DNA from 3 places in the Paenibacillus sp. FSL H7-0350 genome. Region 2 is predicted to be linked to each of the others. Evidence: riboswitches for the same ligand, from Rfam matches in the RefSeq annotation. Region 2 holds a riboswitch; each other region holds the start of a gene.
What was found. Region 2 has a riboswitch for cyclic di-GMP ahead of NYE24_RS22415 (anti-repressor SinI family protein). Riboswitches for the same ligand answer to the same signal wherever they lie in the genome.
Positions count from the first base shown of each region.

Region 1: linked by a shared signal. The riboswitch ahead of NYE24_RS18065 (flagellar assembly protein A) and the one ahead of NYE24_RS22415 (anti-repressor SinI family protein) in region 2 are both predicted to bind cyclic di-GMP.
Region 3: linked by a shared signal. The riboswitch ahead of NYE24_RS25525 (PA14 domain-containing protein) and the one ahead of NYE24_RS22415 (anti-repressor SinI family protein) in region 2 are both predicted to bind cyclic di-GMP.

Region 1 is NZ_CP151972.1:3,961,475-3,966,445, forward strand. It holds gene NYE24_RS18060 (FUSC family protein) at 1-1,001, shown strand, start outside; cyclic di-GMP riboswitch class I at 1,642-1,734, shown strand; gene NYE24_RS18065 (flagellar assembly protein A) at 1,809-3,458, shown strand; gene NYE24_RS18070 (aldo/keto reductase) at 3,489-4,463, shown strand; gene hcp (hydroxylamine reductase) at 4,565-4,971, opposite strand, start outside.
Region 2 is NZ_CP151972.1:4,892,440-4,897,410, forward strand. It holds gene NYE24_RS22410 (2-oxoglutarate dehydrogenase E1 component) at 1-2,487, opposite strand, end outside; cyclic di-GMP riboswitch class I at 2,984-3,087, shown strand; gene NYE24_RS22415 (anti-repressor SinI family protein) at 3,122-3,265, shown strand; gene NYE24_RS22420 (helix-turn-helix domain-containing protein) at 3,412-3,744, opposite strand; gene NYE24_RS22425 (TasA family protein) at 4,012-4,602, opposite strand; gene NYE24_RS22430 (TasA family protein) at 4,642-4,971, opposite strand, start outside.
Region 3 is NZ_CP151972.1:5,622,120-5,627,090, forward strand. It holds gene NYE24_RS25520 (sugar phosphate nucleotidyltransferase) at 659-2,032, shown strand; cyclic di-GMP riboswitch class I at 2,171-2,251, shown strand; gene NYE24_RS25525 (PA14 domain-containing protein) at 2,266-4,608, shown strand; gene NYE24_RS25530 (glycosyl hydrolase) at 4,799-4,971, shown strand, end outside.

The sequences.
Region 1 (4,971 bases), 930 kb from region 2:
TCTACGGGGACCATTACCTGTACTTCGCACCGCTGGCGGCGATTCTGATTACCCAGAGCAGCGTCAAGGCCTCCCTTGAAAAAGGCGTCTACCGCATGACCGGCGTGGTCCTTGGCGGCATCGTCAGCCTGATCGTAGGCAAGTTCTTCGATGTGGGCGCGCTGTCGATTCTGCTGATGCTGCTGATTGGCATTGGGGTGGCTACAGCCTGCCGGATCAATATCCAGGCCGTCTCTCAGATCGGTGTCACCTCGGTGCTTGCACTCACCTTCTATCATGACCAATATATCGTCTGGAGAGTCGCCGAGACGCTGATCGGCGTGCTGATTGCCCTCATCATTAATATGATTATCGTGCCGCCCAAGAGCTTCGTCAAGGTCAAGGACCTGGCACTGAAAGGCAGCCTGACCTTATCCGATGCCTTAACCGGATTCGCTGCAAGCGGCCGGGATGCAGCGCAAGCCAAGGCTGCTCTTGAGCGCTCCGGCGAGCTTCTGAAGAAGAGCGACCGGCTGCAGAAGGAGATGCATTACACACTGTCTCATTACCAGTGCCGTAAGGACATTGGCAAGCTGACACAGTCGACCACCCATCTCATCAAGGTTCACTCCTATGTCAAAGCCATAAGCGAAGAAATCGCTCTGCTGCCGGCCCATTATGCCGCCGCTGATTGGATGCTGGAGGTTGTAACCGCAACGGCAGACTGCATCGCCCTGTACGGCACACGGACGCTATCAGATGCCGAATGCAGCGGACGTTCACTCCAGGGGAGTCTGAGAAGAGCCCGCGACGTGCAGCTCGCCTGGTTCTCGCAGCTGCAGGATCAGTGCCCGCTCGCAGCCTTCCGTGATCTCGGTGCGGTGTTCTCCCACCTGAACCGGATTCTTGAAGAGATCGAACGCGCCGATTACGCCGCGCTTTCCACCGCACCACAGCATGTCAAGACACACCCTGCACGCGCCATCCAATTCATACAAAAAGGACTCTTCCACAAGCTATAAGCTTGGGAGGGTCCTTTTTTTTGTGTTGCCATAACTTTTCGGTGGGATAGGATGCTTGCGGGTAAAGTGGCTTGGGTGGCAGCACGTAAAGTTATAGCAGTTGGAAAAATGACACTTGATTCAGCCGAATTATACGCTTTAATTGAAGCAGTTGGATAAAGTACATCTAATCCGCCGAATTCTCTGGAATCCGTTAAAAGTGGGCAAAATATGTGTTGTTTATCCATCTGCTGTTCCCATAGGCGGCATTCATCCAACAGCAAGTGGACAAAATCCAACTGCTATATAAGACGCATTTAAGATTAGAACTTAAAGCCTGCTCCTCGCTGCGGTGAACATATGCCCCTCCGCTGCTTTTTGCTTTTTCCACCTGCCGGGCGAAGAAGACCGTCCCCCTTTTTCCAGTTCTCATGACTTCCATAAGCTGTAAGCGCTGGGAAACCAGTTTTTTTGTCGAAATAGAGCTGCATATTTTAAGTTTTTTGATAAATAGGCATAATATAGTTGAAAAATAGCTCTTTAAGTACTAGAATTAAGCTTGTTTGCAGAAGTTAATGCCGCACAAGAACTATTTATGACTCTTTTTGTCGATTACAGTCGATCACAATTCATCGCCTCTACAGGATGTATCTCATTGATCTATTTCTAAAGGCAAACTTCCCGAAAGGGCAGGACGCAAAGCCATGGGCCTAAGAACGCCGGAATCTGCGTTTACGGTCGCCAGGCTGCCAATAGAGACCACTTAAGCCAACTGTTTACGGGAAGTCTCCCGGGCTTGATGATGTTCTTTCTCTGTACGAATTGCCATTGATCATACGAAAAAGTGAGGTTACAACCATGCCGCAGCAGGATATCGAACCAAGCCGATATGAATTCGTAGAGTCCCTGATGCACGAACGTAAAGGTCTCCTGGATTCATTCTCTGTGGAGGGCCGGGCTTCTGACGGGACAACTGGGGATAAGAATGGAATTATCCTCGTGCAGGACAACCAGATATTCATTACTCCCCCGCTCCCCGGAGGCACTCCCGCCCGCATTTCTGCGATCCACCCTGTTGTCCTGAAGATCAACTGGAAGACCGTTACAGCGCCAACCGAGGTGACCAAGGCAGATTATATTACCTGGGAGATCTGCGAGAAGCCGCAGTATGAAATTACCGTATCGCCTGACAAGCTCAAGGTCCATTTCACTTTATACCGTGCAGAGAAGTACGCCTGGAACCTGGTCAACTGCCCCGCCGCCTTCGAGGCGGTCGTCCGTGCCCAGCCCAACCCGGCAATGCTGCTGTCCACGCTTACCATAGATCAGATTATCGCCTCACTGGACAACCGTTTTATTTTGCGCAACCTGAATATTCCCGCCCTGTACGCGGAGCTGGAGAACCCTACATATCTTCCCGTATGCATCGCTGAAGGAAGAGCCCCGCTGCCCGGCAAGGAAGCCCGGCTGGAATTGCAGCTGCCGGAGCATACACTGGTGGGGAACGGGATGCTTCATAGACAGGGAAGCCGGGCTCAGAAGCCTGCGGATACCATGGAGTATCTCCGTTTCCCGGGAGCCCCCTTTACCTTTGCAGGTGAAGTCTTCGCCCGCAAACTGCCGCCAGAAGAAGGCATTCCCGGCCTCGACACAGACGGAAGGGTCCTGCCCCCTCCCCCGCCGCAGGATATCTACTTTGCTGCCGGTAATCATGCCAAACTCCTTCCCTGTGGTAATATCGTAGCCAAGCACACAGGCAGACCCCGTATCTGCGGAGGAAACAGCAGCGTCCGAATCTGTGACTTCCCTCCAGTCTGTCTGCTGACCAGGGAGATGATGGACCCTGGCGGTGACGTTATGTTCGCAGGCGACATCATTGTACCGGGTGATCTGGATGGATCTGTAAGGATCGAAGCCCTGGGGAATGTGTACGTCTATGGCGATATACGCCAATCTACAATTATAGCCACCGGCAGCATTTATGTTAGCGGCCAGGTTACCGGCAGCGGCCTGTACGCCGGATATGCCGGGGTACAGCAGCATCGTTTGCACAGCTTAGCAAGCCTGCTGCGGACAGAGACGGACGGACTGCTTGAGGCAGCGCGCCAGCTGGCCAAGAATGTGGAATCCCGACAGCAATCCGTGAATTACGGCCTGGTGGTTATGCTGCTGCTGGAGGATAAATACAGCCATCTCGACAGCCTGATCCGCGATTTCCAGGCTGCCCTAAGCCGTATGAACGGAGAGTTCGGCTTCGGCACGGACCCGCTCCGGCAGATGCTTGAGGTATTCGCCCATCCGGGACAATACACCGGGTACATTACAGACAGTGTCCTAAGCCGCTTCTCCAGGCTGCTGCTTAAGCTGGGCGAGGAGATTGAGCTGCTCCAAGAGGAGCATGCGGTGATTAACCTTGCCCGGTCGCAGGACAGCCGCCTGGAGTCCTGCGGCAAGCTGCTTGTGCGTGATTCCTGCTAAGACTACTACTAGATAAGGAGAAGTGAGCGCATGCGATATAACCGTCTGGGCAATAGCGGCCTGCAGGTATCCGCCCTGGGTCTTGGAACCAATTCATTCGGCAAACGGGCAGATCTGGAGACCTCGGTCCGCATTCTGCACACCGCTATGGATCAGGGCATTAATTTCATCGATACCGCCAATATCTATGCCGGCTCTGAATCGGAGCGGATCATCGGCCTTGCGCTTGAAGGCAGACGCCATAACACAGTGCTGGCGACCAAAGCCGGATTGCCGAAGCATGAGGGACCCGGCGGCAGCGGCTCTTCGCGCCATCATCTGATGCAGGAGCTGGAAGGCAGCCTGCGCCGGCTGAAGACCGACTATGTGGATCTGTATCAGATCCATACCTTCGATCCCTACACACCGCTGGAGGAAACCCTGCGCACGCTGGATGATTTGATCTCCGCAGGCAAGGTGCGGTATATCGGAGCCTCCAATTATGCCGCCTGGGAGCTGATGAAGGCGCTTGGGATCAGCGAAGCCCGTAACTGGGCGAAATACATCTCTATCCAGTGCAGCTATTCGCTGGCTGACCGTACGCCCGAAGCCGAGCTGCTTCCGCTCTGCCTGGATCAGGGTCTGGGCATCATCCCATACTTCCCTCTGGCGGGCGGTATCCTTACCGGCAAATATTCCGGCAGCAGCAAAGCCCCTGCCGGCTCCAGAGCAGAGACCGATCCGAACTTTCTCCGCTTCCTTACCCCGGAGCGCATCTCGCTCGGGGAGCAGGTTCAGGCGATTGCGGAGGGGCTGGGCACCTCACCTGCGGCTCTATCCCTGTCCTGGCTAATGAACCGGCCCGCGGTCTCCACGGTGATTGTCGGAGCGACTACAGTAGAACAGGTACAGTATAATCTGCAGAGTCTTTCTGCTTCGCCGGATGCGGGGATACTTAAGCAGCTTGACCTGGCCAGCGCCGCCTTCCGCACCGGCGAGCCGTTTGCGGTCTACCGGCTGCCGTAAGCGGTGACGGTGACAGTGACGTTCATATCTATAAACACACAAAGCGAGCTCCCGTAGACGGAGACTCGCTTTTGTGTATTTTGGCTCATGAAGAATGTGTATTATACCGCAGCGATGAACCGCTCCATGTCTTCCTGTACGGTAGTAATACCGCCGATGCCGAAGGTATCTACCAGAACCTTAGCTACGTTAGGCGACAGGAAGGCCGGAAGCGTAGGGCCCAGATGAATGTTCTTCACGCCCAGATGCAGCAGCGCCAGCAGTACGATCACCGCTTTTTGCTCATACCAGGCAATGTTATAGGAGATCGGAAGATCGTTAATATCCGCAAGACCGAAGACTTCCTTCAGCTTAAGTGCTATAACCACAAGAGAATAGGAGTCATTGCACTGGCCGGCATCAAGTACGCGCGGAATTCCGCCGATATCGCCAAGCGCCAGCTTGTTATATTTGTATTTGGCACAACCTGCGGTCAGGATCACCGTGTCACTAGGCAGCTCTGCTGCGA
Region 2 (4,971 bases):
GCATACCACGAGGCGCTTCACGGCTTCCGGTTTACTGCCGAGCAGCGGCTCGGGAAGAACCGGCTGGAAGGTGCCCGAAGCGAGGTCAGCTCCGGCTGAGGTGCTGCGCGTGTTACGGATCAGGCTCTTCGGCGCCATGATCACCAGCGGCCGGGCATCCGGTTGTCCGCAGAGTGCGGCCTGACGGCGGAGCAGATGGAAATACTGAGCAGCAGTGGTCAGGTTGGCTACAGTCCAGTTCTCCTCAGCGGAGAGCTGGAGGAACCGTTCCATTCGGCCGCTGGAATGCTCTGGTCCTTGGCCTTCATAGCCGTGAGGCAGCAGGATCGTCAGATTGCTGCGCTGCGTCCACTTGGCGCGGCCGGCTGAAATGAACTGGTCAATAATGACCTGAGCGGCATTGGCGAAGTCGCCGTATTGAGCCTCCCAGATGACGAAGGTCTCCGGTGCGAATACATTATAACCATATTCGAAGCCAAGGACAGAGGCCTCGGACAGCGGACTGTTGTAGACGCCGAATGAAGCGCCGGCATCACTCAGCTGATGCAGCGGAGCATAGAGTTCCCCGTTCTCGCTGTCATGCAGCACCAGATGACGGTGGGCGAACGTGCCGCGCTGTGCATCCTGTCCGCTGAGGCGGATCGGCGTGCCATCCTTCAGGATGGTAGCGAAGGCAAGTGTCTCTGCCAGCGCCCAGTCTACCCGCTCTCCGTCATTCAGCGCATCCTTGCGGCGCTGCAGAATCCGTTCCAGCTTCGGATAGACCTTGAAGCCGGCCGGTACGCGCAGCAGCTCACGGTTAATCTCCTGCAGACCGGCAAGAGGGAAGGCAGTCGGACGCTGCTGGGGACTGTCGTTATCCAGCGCGACGGCGGTTTTGGACTCCGCATTCTTGTGCTTTCCTTCCTTCATCTGGTCAAAGGCCTGCTGGAGGACGCTCTCTGCCTCGGCAATCATGTTCTTCAGATCATCTGCTGTAATTACCTTCTCGCGCTCCAGGCGTTCTGCATAAGCGCGGTACACTGTAGGGTGGTTACGCACTTTGCCGTACACAATCGGCTGGGTGGTCTCAGGATCATCCATTTCATTATGCCCGTGGCGGCGGTAGCCGATTAGATCAATCAGGAAGTCCTTCTTGAACATATGGCGGTAAGCACTGGCCAGACGTACTGCGGCAATGCAGGCTTCCGGGTCATCGGCATTGACATGCACGACCGGAATCTCATACCCTTTGGCCAAGTCGCTGGCATAATGGGTGGAGCGGGAATCCTCGCTCTCTGTGGTGAATCCGATCCGGTTATTGACGATAATATGCACGGTGCCGCCATTCTGATAACCCTGCAATTTGCCGATATTAAGCGTCTCAGCGACAATGCCCTCTCCAGGGAAGGCGGCATCGCCGTGCATCAGCACAGCCATGGCCTTGCTTGTGTTCAGCTTAGGCAGTCCCGGATCGTTGCGCTCTTCCTGTGCGGCGCGTGTGAAGCCCTCGACGACAGGGTTGACGAATTCAAGATGGCTCGGGTTATTGGCCAGTGTGATCCGGGTGCGCACGGTCTCGCCTTCGCGGACGGCACGGTCAGCCCCGAGATGATACTTCACATCACCGCTCCAGCCGTAGGTCACGCCCATGGAGCCTTCCGAAGGGAACAGTTCCTTGTTCGGCGAATGATGGAATTCCGAGAAAATAATATCATAAGGCTTGCCCAGAATATGAGCCAGCACATTAAGTCTTCCGCGGTGGGCCATGCCCATCAGGATATGCTCTGCGCCGTCATGCGCGGCGGCCCGCACAATCTCATCCAGCATCGGCACGAGGGCATCATTGCCCTCCAGGCTGAACCGCTTTTGGCCGACGAAGGTCTTGTGCAGGAAGGTCTCGAAATGCTCCACCTGAACCAGCCGCTTCAGCAGCTCTTTGCGCTCTGTATTATTCAGCGGGGCAGGGGAGGTCATCGATTCCGCCTGGCTGTTGAGCCAGCGCAGCTCGCGTTCATCATGCACATGCCCGAATTCATAGGCAATGGTCTGGGTATAGGCCTGACGCATTCTGTGGACGGCATCCATCGCGGTATGCACATCTGCAGGGGCATTATCCCAGATCAGCGAAGCGGGCAGAGCATTAAGATCCTCGCGGGTAAGCTCGTAGGTCTCCAGCTCCAGCCATTTGGCCATCGGGTTCTTGCTGCGCTCCAGCGGGTCAATGTCTGCGGCCATATGGCCATATATTCGAATATTGGCGATCAGCTTCGAGGCCTTGACAGCCTTCTTGAGCCACTCGGCATCTGCTGATACGGCAGGCCTTGGAGCCCTCTCGGCATCGGGTGCCAGTGGAGGGGGGCCGGATACGGTGAAGAGATCGCGGTAATGTTGTTCAACAGAAGAGGGGTCCTTGACAAATTGCTCATATCTTTCTTGGATGTAGCCCAGATTGGGGCCGTAGTATTTGCTCCATACTGTGTCGTTATAGGGCTCTTTGACTGCCATGAATAGGTCCTCCTAACGGATAAACTCCACGCGAGGCATCCAGTGTGCCACTTGGCGGAGCTGCAAATGTTTGCGGTTTCATTCTCATCCTATTGTGCTACTTTCCGGCGGGGTAATCAATTCATACTTTCGGTCAATCCGTTCGCAATTCGGCATGATTCATTACAGTATTCATACGGAACTATCATAAATAGAAATAAATCCATATCACTGTCCGTTATCTATACAGATGGGTAATTGTCTCTATACGATGTTGCGTGGTGCGGTAAAGCGGAGTAGTTAGAGTTCCCTTTAGCATAATTAAACTATTACTTAGGGTTTGAACTTGGAACTGGAAATATTTATACAAGCCGCTGGCAATTTCAGCTAAGTTTCCTCACATTTTATCATAAAAAAATTCCAGAAAACGACACACTAATCGCGTATGATCTTGTATAATGTTATTGCGGAGAACGGTTTCATCGATTCTTGCCAGATCCTTTCATGATGGAAAGGGTCCAGTAAAAGGTAAACCTGCCGAAAGACAGGGGCACAAAGTCTCGGATCTAACGTAGAGATACTACAAAGTAGCAATACTACTATGATGGCCGGACTGCCTGGGGACGCGAAAATTCTAGGAGGAGATTTCTTGGATATGTCCAACCAGGGGAATGACGAGCTGCAGGCAGTAGATCTGGATTTAGAATGGGTGCACTTGCTGATGTCTGCCAAGCAGGCGGGGATCGCGGCGGAGGATATCCGCCGGTTTCTAAGTGAAAAGGCACTCCAGGCGATGTAAGGGCGGTCATCATTGTTAGGATACATACAGAAAAGGCACAGCGTCCGGTACGCTGTGCCTTTTCTGCATGCCGCTTGAAAGAATGCCCTCGCCGAAGGCGGCCTCCCTGCCGTGCGGAGTCTTCCTTGAGGCATACGATGCTACGTCTAGTTGTCCTTTTGTTCCATGCGCCATTTCTGGTAATCGAGGAATTCCTTGAATTCGCGTTTGCTTATACCGGAGGCCATAGCCTCCTGAACCAGCCGGAACCATTCCCCGTCCAGCGCCTGTTCTTCCGTCTCTGCCAGTCCGCCATACAGCAGTACATGAATGGATACCTGAAGCGCGTCTGCGATTTTTTCGATGAATTGAATGGAGGGGTTGGATTGAATATTCCGTTCCACATTACTGAGGTATGATTTCGCCACATCAGCCTTATCCGCAAGCTCGGATAGCGAATAGCCCTTCTCCAGCCGGAGTTTGTGGATGCGGCTTCCCATAGTATCTGACACGATTACAACGCCCTCCGTACTTTTTTGGTAAAAGATAAGAAGTGATATGCTTCGCGCTATACCGTAGCCCTATCTTTCTCGCAGAAACGGTGCCGCTCTTTAAAAAGAAGACAAAGCCGTTTCCACTTGTCAGTATAACAAAAATCTGCAAATCGGACAAAAATCCTTGAACCCGGAAGCGGGGAAAAGGAAACGGCATACCCGGCCCGGATGGGGGAGGATATGCCGTTCTTGATCGATAAATGCAGCTTTGGCCTACTTGGCTTCTCCCACTCCTTGAAGTGCATCGAAGGTCCAGTTCAATGCTAAGCCGTCACCCTGGAAAATATTCTGATCGAGCGTATTGTCCACGAACTCGAAGGCGATCTTGAAGGTCTTGGACCCGGCTGCGGCAATCCCTCCCGGCAGTATACCTGCTGCTACGAGATCGTAGCTGGGGGTGTTTTTCAGATCCTTCAGGGAGATCTCGGACAGCACATGACCGCTTAATGAACCGCCGGTGTATGAATTATCGAGGAGCTTGACCTTGAAGTGGTCTCCGAGATCCTGGCCTGCGTTATCGCCCTTGGCATCGGTCACGGTGTAAGTGGTGGCAAGCTTGAGGAATTTGATATCCAGTGTGCCGTCATTGGACAAGGTGAAGGTGCGGACGGTATAGTCTCCCGGCTTCAGATTCGTCAACGCTACCGGAGTATTGAAGGAAGAGCCAAGCTTCAGCGTACCTGCGGCGAAGGTTGCCGTGCTGGTGGCTGTGGAGCTGAAGTAAGCGAACGTGCCCCCGCCGATTAAAGACAAACCCAGTGCTGCTGATGCTACGCCAAGACCCAATGTTTTTTTGATACCCATGATTAATTTCCTCCTCGAATGGTTTGTTTTGTTGGTAAATTATTTGAGACTGCCTTTTTCCTGGTTGGCTTCAAAATTCAGCGTCAGCGCAAGCGTATCGCCCTGATAATAGTTCTGCGGCTGGAGAGTCTCCTTGAAGGCGAATTGAATGAGCAGATTATCGGAGGTTCCGGCTTTAATGCCGGACTTCTCTCCGCCCAGGATCGCTCCGAGAATTCCCCGGGCCACCAGATCGGGACTCTGCTTCTCCAAATCGGCCAGCGAGATGACCAGAAGCGGCGCTTCTTGCTTATCCTTGTTCGCGAGGAAGGTCACAATAATATCATCCTTGAAATTATGGGAGCCGTTGTCTCCCAGAGCGTCTGTAAT
Region 3 (4,971 bases), 730 kb from region 2:
TTCGAGCCAAATGGAGTAAATGAGGAGCACAAGTGCCCCTGAATCCTGGAAAAGTTGGCTAAACGGGCAAATAAGGAGCACAAGTGCCCCTGAATCCCGGGAAAGTTGGCTAAACGAGCAAATGAGGAGCACAAGTGCCCTTGATTTCTCGGATTCGAGCCAAATGGAGCAACTGAGCAGCATTTGTGTCACGTACTTAAACTAACCAGCTTCTGCCGCCGCAAATTTGTGCGGCAAGCCCTTGGAACAAGAGTCTTGAATCCCGGTCTTGAATTCCATTGTCTTGGAATTCTTGCTTTCTCTAGCCGCTAGGTCAGCGGCGACGCCTTGGAACAAGCGGCAGCCCGGCCCCCCTTGCCGCTACAACAAGCGGCAATACCCGGATCTTTAGCCGGGAGCTTCGCCTGCGGGCGAAGCGGATATAAAAAGTAAAGCCGGTTATGAAATGGAGTGGAGAGGAATTTTGGAGCTGTAGGAGCGTTAGCGTCCGCCTTTGTCTCCGGATGTTATCTGCTGCAAGCAATATAATCAACAACATCTGGAGACAACAGCGGCCGTAAGCCCAAAATTCCTTGCAGCGACCCTCATAACAGGCGGGATTTTAACACACAGCCGCAATAAGAAATACCCAATAACAATACGATATGGAGGGTTCACTATGAAACTAGTACTTCTATCAGGCGGCTCCGGCAAGCGGCTCTGGCCGTTGTCCAATGATTCACGCTCCAAGCAATTTCTGAAGGTACTGGCAAGTCCGGCAGGTGAACCGGAATCAATGGTACAACGGGTATGGAGACAGCTGGAGGAGAACGGCATGGCCGGGTCCTCTTATCTGGCGACCGGACGCAGCCAGGTGGAGATGATCCAGAGCCAGCTCGGCAGCGAGGTGCCGATCATCGTGGAGCCGGAGCGGCGGGATACGTTCCCGGCCATTGCGCTGACGGCGGCCTACCTCTATTCCATCGCAGGGGTTTCCCCAAGCGAGACCGTGGCGATTCTGCCGGTGGACCCATACGTGGAATCCTCCTTTTTCGAAACGGTACTGCAACTGGAGAACACCATGCTGGTGAGCGGGGCGAACCTGGCGCTGATGGGCGTAGTTCCCGAGCATGCTTCGGAGAAATACGGCTACATTATTCCAACGGGTGCAGATGCGGGAGCGAATGGTTATCTGCAGGTCAGCCACTTCCAGGAGAAGCCGGACCGTGTGCAGGCCGAGGAGCTGATTAGCCAGGGGGCTCTCTGGAACTGCGGGGTGTTCGCTTTCCGTCTGGGTTACCTGCTGGATATCCTGCAGCGCAAAGGGCTGCCGCTTAATTATGAGGAACTGCAGAAGCAGTATAAGCTGCTGTCTTCCATCAGCTTCGATTACGAAGTGGTAGAGAAAGAAGAGAACATCGTCGTACAGCCGTATGCCGGATTCTGGAAGGACCTGGGTACCTGGAACACCTTGACCGAGGAAATGACCAGCAACCATGTCGGCAAAGGCTTTGTGACCGCTGACTCCGAGGGGACCTGCCTCATTAACGAGCTGGATATTCCGATTACCGTGATCGGGGCGAAGGATCTGATTATCGCTGCCAGCCCGGACGGCATTCTGGTGACGCACAAGACTGAGAGTCCGCGGATCAAGGAAGTGCTGAAGTCTTTTGAACAAAGACCGATGTACGAGGAGCGCCGCTGGGGCCACTACAAGGTGATAGATTATGTAAAGTATGACGAAGGCAACGAGGTGCTGACCAAGCGGATTTTCATCAATGAGGGCAAAAATATCAGCTATCAGCTGCATCACAAACGCAGTGAAATCTGGACCTTCGTCAGCGGGGAAGCCAGCATTGTCATCAATGAGAAGATGCATACGGTGAAGGCGGGAGATGTGGTGCGGATACCGGAAGGGACCAAGCATGCCATTCTTGCTCTTACCGATGTGGAGTTCATTGAGGTGCAGACGGGGTCGGAGCTGGTAGAGGAAGATAACATCCGTATTACTCTGGACTGGGAGGATATAGCGCTACATCAGTTTATTTCGTAGGTCTAACTTATCTATTTAACCATTTGTTACAGAATCAAAACAGGTACTCGGAACTATTTATTCGGAGAAATTCGCGTTTGCTCTACAAAAAAATTGCATAAAGACGATAATTTACGGTAAGAGGGATTGATCCTTCCAAAACGACAAAGGCAAACCTGATCGAAAGACAGGGACGCAAAGCTATAGGGCCTTCGCAAGAGTGGCAGCCTGGCTACCGAAAGGAAGAGAATATTGTGAAAACTTACCGTAAGTCTCGTTTGCTCTGCGCTGTGCTGTCGCTGGCCGTGGTATTGTCTGCTGTACCTGTGGGACTGGGAATCGCCCCTTCCACCGTCAAGGCTGCCTCCTCTGAAGGAGCGCCGGTGAACCCTAACGCCTCAGCGGAGGCGGTCAAGCTGCTGAACAATCTGTATGATATCTCGGGAAATGGAATCATTACAGGCCAGCATGACTATTTCGAGAGTCCGGATGAGCTGAGCAACAAGCTGAAGGGAACAAGCGGACAATACGCAGCACTGCATGGTTATGAGCTGGGAGCAATCGGTGGGCAGAGTGAGAGCGGAGTAGCTGCACAACGCAAAAATATCGTCTGGAGTGCGACGAACTGGTCCAGAGCGGGCGGCATTGTCGCCATGACCTTCCACCAGAATCTGCCGGGCACCAAGTACGAATGGTCCAATGTGCAGAAGCCGATCACCCAGGCGCAATTTAACAAATACGTAACCCCCGGAACGCCAGAGTATAATGCACTGATCACCGATCTGGATAAAGTAGCGGTCTCTCTGAAAAGCCTGCGGGATGCTAAGGTTCCGATCCTCTGGAGACCTTACCACGAAATGAACGGCGGCTGGTTCTGGTGGGGGAAGAAAGATAATTTTACAGCCCTGTGGAATATTATGTATGACCGGTTCGTGAACGTTCATCAGTTAAATAATCTGCTCTGGGTATGGAACCCGAATGCGCCTAATGCAAGCTCCGATCCCTATCCACGGACTTATCCGGGCGCGGACAGAGTGGATGTGCTGGCAGCAGATATATATAATAACGACTACTCCAATAAATATCATGATGATCTGACCAGCCTGGCTGGCGGCAAACCGATCGGCATCGGCGAGAACGGTGAAATGCCAAATATATCGAAGCTAAAGCTGAACCAGCAGAATTACGTGTTCATGATGAACTGGGGCAAGATGCTCTATGAGAATAACAGCACGGCGACAATCAAGAATTTCATGAATGACAGTTACACACTAACCCGTGACCAATATAAGGCCTGGTCTGCTCCGGCGGCGGCTCCTAAGCCAATCGCAACGCCAACGGCAACGCCGACGCCTACAGTATCACTGACACCAACAGCAACACCGACACAAACCGCAACACCGACGGCAACGCCGACGGCAACACCAACCGTTGCGCCGACTCAGAAGCCGGTCCCAACCTTCGGCGACCCGGAGAGTAAGCCTGGCCAGAATGGCCTGCTTGGAGAATACTTCAAGAACATGACGCTCTCGGGGACACCGGTTATGGTGCGTAACGATGATGTCATCAGCTTCAATTGGCGTCAGGGGACTCCTAATGCCGCACTGGGCGTAGATTACTTCTCAATTCGCTGGACCGGACAGATTAAGCCGGCTTACAGTGAGACTTATCAGTTCTATACTACATCGGATGACGGTATCCGCTTGTGGGTGAACGGCACAGCGGTCATTGACAGCTGGGTCAAACAGAGCGGAACTGCCCGCACAGGAAGCATAGCCTTAACTGCCGGGCAATTGTACGATATCAAAGTAGAGTACTATGAGAATGCTGGCGATGCCAATGTCCATCTGATGTGGCAGAGCCCTAGCCAGGTGAAGGGAACCGTACCTGCAAGTGCGCTTTTCTCCAGAGCAGGCAACATATCCATACCTGTTCCGGCTGCAACAGCAGTACCGACAACGGTACCAGCAGCAACAGCAACGCCGGCACCAGTAACAACACCAACACCAGCAGCGACACCAACACTGACGCCAGTACCGGCACCAACGCCGACAGCAGCACCGACACCAACGCCAACACCGGCACCAACACCGACAGCGGCTCCTGTTCCCGTTCCTTCTCCTACAGCAACACCGGTGGATCTGCCGGTAGAAGTCCCTGCTGCCAATGGACTGTATGCGGAATACTTCAATAACATGACGCTATCGGGCGAACCCGCTGCAGTGCGCACCGATGCGGTGCTTGATTTCAACTGGCGCCAAGGCTCGCCGGATGCTGCTATCGGTATAGACTTCTTCTCTGTCCGCTGGAGCGGGAAGATTAAGCCGCTGTACACAGAGACGTATCAGATTTATACCAATTCCGATGACGGTATCCGCGTACGGGTTAACGGTGAGCTTGTGATTGACAGCTGGGTGAAGCAGAGCGGCACCGAACGCATGGGCAGCATCAGCCTGACCGCAGGCGAGCTGTATGATATTCAGGTAGAGTATTATGAGAATCAAGGGGATGCAAAAGCGCGGCTAATGTGGCAGAGTCCAAGCCAAGCCAAAGGTACCGTTCCGGCAAGCGCGCTGTTCCTCCCGTCCGCTTCCTAAGCTCATAAGGTCCGCAGCTGTGTTCATCATTGGCGCTGTTACTGGTTAAGACGTTACAATTATAAATCCTGTAAGCCACTCTTAATGGCCCTGCTTACCAGCAGGGCTACTAAGCTATAGAAGGCAGATAATCCGCGAGGCTTAACCTCCGGGGCCTGCCTGAGAGTGTGGCTGGAGAAAGGAGATTACATTGAACACTTACCGTAAGTACAGGCTATATACAACTATTTTTCCTCTAATCCTTATCCTTTCATTACTTCCATGGGGGGAAGGGCGCAGTCTGCCCGCAGCCGCTAAGGTTACGGCACCTGCCGCCTCCGCTCCCATGGGGCCCATTAAACCCATTAATCCATCGGCCTCCAA